DNA from 2 places in the Mesorhizobium sp. NZP2234 genome. Region 1 is predicted to be linked to the other one. Evidence: riboswitches for the same ligand, from Rfam matches in the RefSeq annotation. Region 1 holds a riboswitch; the other holds the start of a gene.
The links. A riboswitch is a leader RNA that binds a small molecule or an ion and turns the genes downstream of it on or off. The one in region 1 is predicted to bind cobalamin.
Positions count from the first base shown of each region.

Region 2: linked by a shared signal. The riboswitch ahead of metE (5-methyltetrahydropteroyltriglutamate--homocysteine S-methyltransferase) and the one ahead of EB230_RS17745 (CbtB domain-containing protein) in region 1 are both predicted to bind cobalamin.

Region 1 covers NZ_CP033364.1:3,590,380-3,592,575, reverse strand. Annotated here, with positions in the region: gene cobU (bifunctional adenosylcobinamide kinase/adenosylcobinamide-phosphate guanylyltransferase) at 1-38, opposite strand, end outside; gene EB230_RS17750 (CbtA family protein) at 31-849, opposite strand; gene EB230_RS17745 (CbtB domain-containing protein) at 865-1,044, opposite strand; cobalamin riboswitch at 1,080-1,278, opposite strand; gene EB230_RS17740 (aromatic ring-hydroxylating dioxygenase subunit alpha) at 1,423-2,196, shown strand, end outside.
Region 2 covers NZ_CP033364.1:6,388,501-6,390,696, reverse strand. Annotated here, with positions in the region: partial or broken gene metE (5-methyltetrahydropteroyltriglutamate--homocysteine S-methyltransferase) at 1-890, opposite strand, end outside; cobalamin riboswitch at 982-1,182, opposite strand; partial or broken gene EB230_RS30830 (cytochrome) at 1,458-1,712, opposite strand; gene EB230_RS30825 (cytochrome P450) at 1,718-2,196, opposite strand, start outside.

The sequences.
Region 1 (2,196 bases):
CCACCGATGATGAAGGTCAGCTTGCCGCGATCAGGCAAAGCTGTCGCGCAGGCTGTTCGCGGTGCCGGTGAAGCGTCCGCGCACAACGCCGACGACAGCGCCAAGCACCAGCCAGAACACCAGATTGGTCAGCGTCACCGCCACCACGAACTGGTGGTGCAGGCCTTCCGGGATCGGTGTCTCGAAGCTGTCGGGCTGCGGCGCCCCGACGATATGCGGCGCCACGATCAGCAGCACCGCAAGGATGGCAAGCGGCAGCGACTTGCGGAACGCGATCAGGCCAAGCCCGATGGCGGTCGCGATCACCGTCGCCACCCACCAGATCTGGCGCTGCGTGAGGTCGGCCGCCGGCATGGCCGGCAGTTCCGGCGGCAGGCCGAGGCCGGGCGCCAGTGTGAACACGGCAAAGCCGGCCAGGCCCCAGAACACGCCCTGGCGCCAGTTGCCGATGCCGCCGGCGAATTCCGAAACAGCGACCAGGATCAGCGCGAAGCCGATGCCGGTGACGACGTTGGACACCACGTTGAAGGCAAAACGTTCGAAGCCGTCGGCCGGCGCCCAGCCCTCGTCCTCGGCCGGAGCTGCCGCTGCGGCCGGAGCCGGGGCGGCGGCGCTCATGGCATTCGATGCCGCTGGCGCGGCGGAACTCATTGCGTTGCCGCTGGCGGCATCAGCCGAGGCCGCGGGTGCCGCGGCATGGTCATGGCTGTGGCCGCCTTCGGCCTGTTCGTAGACTTCCGCCTTGAGGATCAGCGGCACGGTGGCATAGGCCTGCATGCAGGCGAGAACGACGCCGGCCACGAGCCCCGCGATCGCCGCGATGAACACGACGTTGCGAAACAGATTCATGATGTCAGGTCCTCGTCAGTGGCAGGGAAACGCCATCGAATGCCGGTTGTCATGACCGGCATTGTGGACCGCATCGATATGCGAGAAGCCGACGAAGCCGATGATGAAGGTGCCGAGCAGCGCGGCGAGCGCCAGCTGCATGAAGCGCGACTGCGAGGAGACGGAAGCGCCGAGGGAGACGGAAGCGGTAGTCATGTCTTGTCCTTTCACCCTCCACCCGAGGGCATCGAAGTCAGTTTCCTGTCGCCGGCAGGTCTCCTGGCTCACGGATCAGCGCCCTTCCCCACCTTCCCGAAGACAAATCTTCAGTGGCATATGGAGAGGACTACCGCACACAGTTGCGGGGGCAGCAACGGCATTGGGCAACAAGTCAGCCCGCACCGCATTCCCTCTTGGCTCCAAAATGGAACCGACGACATCAGCGACTATAGGCAGAATCACCGCCTCCGGCAAACCAAATTCCGCCGGTAACCAGCGCGATTACGCCATGCCGGCAACATCAGCGGTCATCGGCGCCACAATTGACAATTATGCTGGCCGGGTGTCGGCTGGCCACTTCACAGGAAGCCAGCCATGCAGCCCATTGCCAGCGAGCGCGATCCCTATAACGGCCTGACCCAGACCGAACCCACCCTGCCCTCATCGGCCTATTGGGACGCAGCGGCCTATCAACTGGACCTCGATGCCATCTGGTACAAGAACTGGCTGCTGGTCTGCCGCGAGGCCGATCTGGCCCAGCCGCTGGCCTTTCGCCGATTCCGCATCGGCACGCAGGACATCATCGTTCTGCGCGACGACACCGGCGCGTTGCGTGCCTTCCACAACACGTGCCGGCATCGCGGCTCGCAGCTTTGCCAGGAGAGCGAGGGCCGGCTGAAGGCGCGGCTGATCACCTGCCCCTATCATGCCTGGTCCTATTCGCTGCGCGGCGACCTCGTGCGCGTGCCGTCGAAATCATTGCCGGACGGCTTCGACAAGGCCGACCATCCGCTCTATCGCGTCGCGCTCTCGGTTTGGCGCGGCTTCGTGTTCATCAATTTGCAGGAAGATGCGGCCGGCTCGGCGCAGGCATCCTTCGACCCCGCCTCCGGCAATCTCGGCAATTGGCCACTGGAAACGCTGGTGGCAGGCCATGTGCTGCGCAAGGTGATGCACTGCAACTGGAAGATCTTTTGGGAGAACTTCAACGAGTGCCTGCATTGTCCGGGCGTCCACAAGGACCTGTCGCGGCTGGTGCCGATCTATGGCCGCGGCCTGATGAGCCGGCATGACGACCCCGAATGGACCCGCCACGCCGACAATGACGCGCCGGAGTTTTCCGGTGGCCTGCGGGCTGGCGCCGAAACC
Region 2 (2,196 bases), 2.8 Mb from region 1:
GACGGTCTCCAACTGCTCTGGAGCGCGCACGAGATCGACGTGCAGTCCCGCCACGGGCAGAGAAATCGCGGTCTCGAGGTTGTCTCCCAGCGATCCGAAATAGGTAGCGACCATGATCTTCAACTCGGGTGCTGCTTTCGCCAGCCGGCAGTAGGCGAATTGGAGCGCATCCCGTTCGTTGGGAATCAGATCCAGCACGAGCGCCGGCTCATCGATCTGTACCCAATCGGCTCCCGCGAGCTTCAGCCTCCGCAGGAGCTCCTCGTAGACGGCCAGCAGCCGTGGCAGGAGCGCGATAGGGTTGAAACCTTCCTCAGGTGACTTCGCCAACTTGAGAAACGTAACCGGTCCAAGCAGGACCGGGCGCGTGTGGATGCCGAGCACCTTGGCCTCGAGGAAATGATCGACCGGTTTCGCCGACGAGAGGGCAAAGGTCTGCTCGTCCGTGAGTTCCGGCACAATGTAGTGATAGTTGGTGTCGAGCCATTTGGTCATTTCCATTGCGGCAAGGCCATGCCCGTTGGCCGCATGCTTGTCACCGGCATGTCCACAATCCGCGGCCTGACCTTGGTTGCCGCGCGCCATGGCGAAATAGGTATCGAGTGGGACCTCGCCGTCAGTCCAAGCGTATCGTGCCGGCACGGCGCCGACCATGGTGACGGTGTCGAGCACATGGTCGTAAAGCGAGAAATCGTTGGACGGGATTTTCGACACGCCGTGATCGTGCTGCTCCCTCCAGCTAGCCTCGCGTAGGCCTTCGCCGTCGCGAGCAGGTCCTCAGCGGGAGATTTTCCGGACCAGTAGCTTTCAAGCGCGAATTTCAGTTCCCGCCGTCGACCGATACGCGGCACGCCGAGCGTTGCCACAGGAATTTGTTGAGAGACAGTCATGCCATACCCCGATGGTTGGGGCGTGGGGACAAGGAACGCGCGAGTAGGCGGCACGAAGCCGGGCTACCGCGACCACCGAGACACCCCGCCCGTGGACGTTGTTCGTCGTGGCTGGTCTCCTGGCTCGCGGGTCAAAGCCTCTGCCCGTCTTCCCGAGGCCGTTCGCCTCAGTGACATCAATGGGCTTGGCTCGCCGCTAACAGTTGCGGGGGCAGCGCCGGCATCGCACCGGCTTCCCTCTTAGCTCCGCTACGGCAGTGCCGCGCGGAGAACCACGACATGCGCACAATCACAGCCGCTTCGCTCCTTGTCAATACCATATAACGAGATGTTTATGTGATGATGCGAATGATGCCCTTGCGCTGATCGGTCTCTTTCGCCCAAAGCCGCGTACGATCCGGCCTCTCATCAGTGCAGGCTCGGAGAGGTCCTGGTCCCCATCGGCGACGCCGGATCAGATCGAGGTCGCCGGGCTCAAGGGCGTAAAGTCGGGCCAGGTCTTCACGGTCCGCCCGGAATCCCGGTAGTTGTTCCCCGCTCGGCTTCGCTCAGCGTGCTTGCGCATTCGCCCATCAGCGCGCTGATGACCATGGCCGGAAGCGGAAAGGAGAGGTGGCGCCTCAGGTCGGCGGGCTGGGGCTGGGCCGCCAGCGTGTCGAACGATTGCGCGGCGATCGCCTCGACCTGCTGCGCGAGCAGCTTCGCGCTGCGGTTGCTGAAGGCCGGCGCCACGAGCGTGCGTAACCGGGCATGCTCGCCCCCCTCGTGCGAGACCAGCCATCCCGGCGAACCGAGAATCACCGAATCCGGGGTGAATGCCGCACTCGCTAAGCGACGGAAGCGCGGAAGGTGACCGGCAGGCGTTGCGGGCAGCGAATGATGTAAGACGGCATGTAGACGACGTCCTCCGCGGCGATGGTCAGCGCCAGATCCTCCAGCCGCCCGAACAGCGCGGGGAAGGCGCAGCGCAATTCCAGGCGCGCCAGCGCAGCGCCCAGGCAGGAATGCGGCCCCTCGCCGAACGACAGGTGCGGGTTGTGCCGCCGGGTGACATCGAACCTGTCGGCGCCGGGACCGAAGGCCTTTTCGTCCCGGTTCGCCGCATGGAACGCCATCAGGACGGCATCGCCGCGGCGGACCATGCATCCGTCGATCTCCACGTCCTGGGTGGCATAGCGGAACGGCAGATTGGCCGCTGAGCTGCCCCAGCGCAGGATCTCCTCGATCGCCTGTGACCACGGAACTTGGCCGCTGCGCACCAGGTGCAGTTGCTGCGGATGCGTCAGCAATGCCAGCACGCCATTTC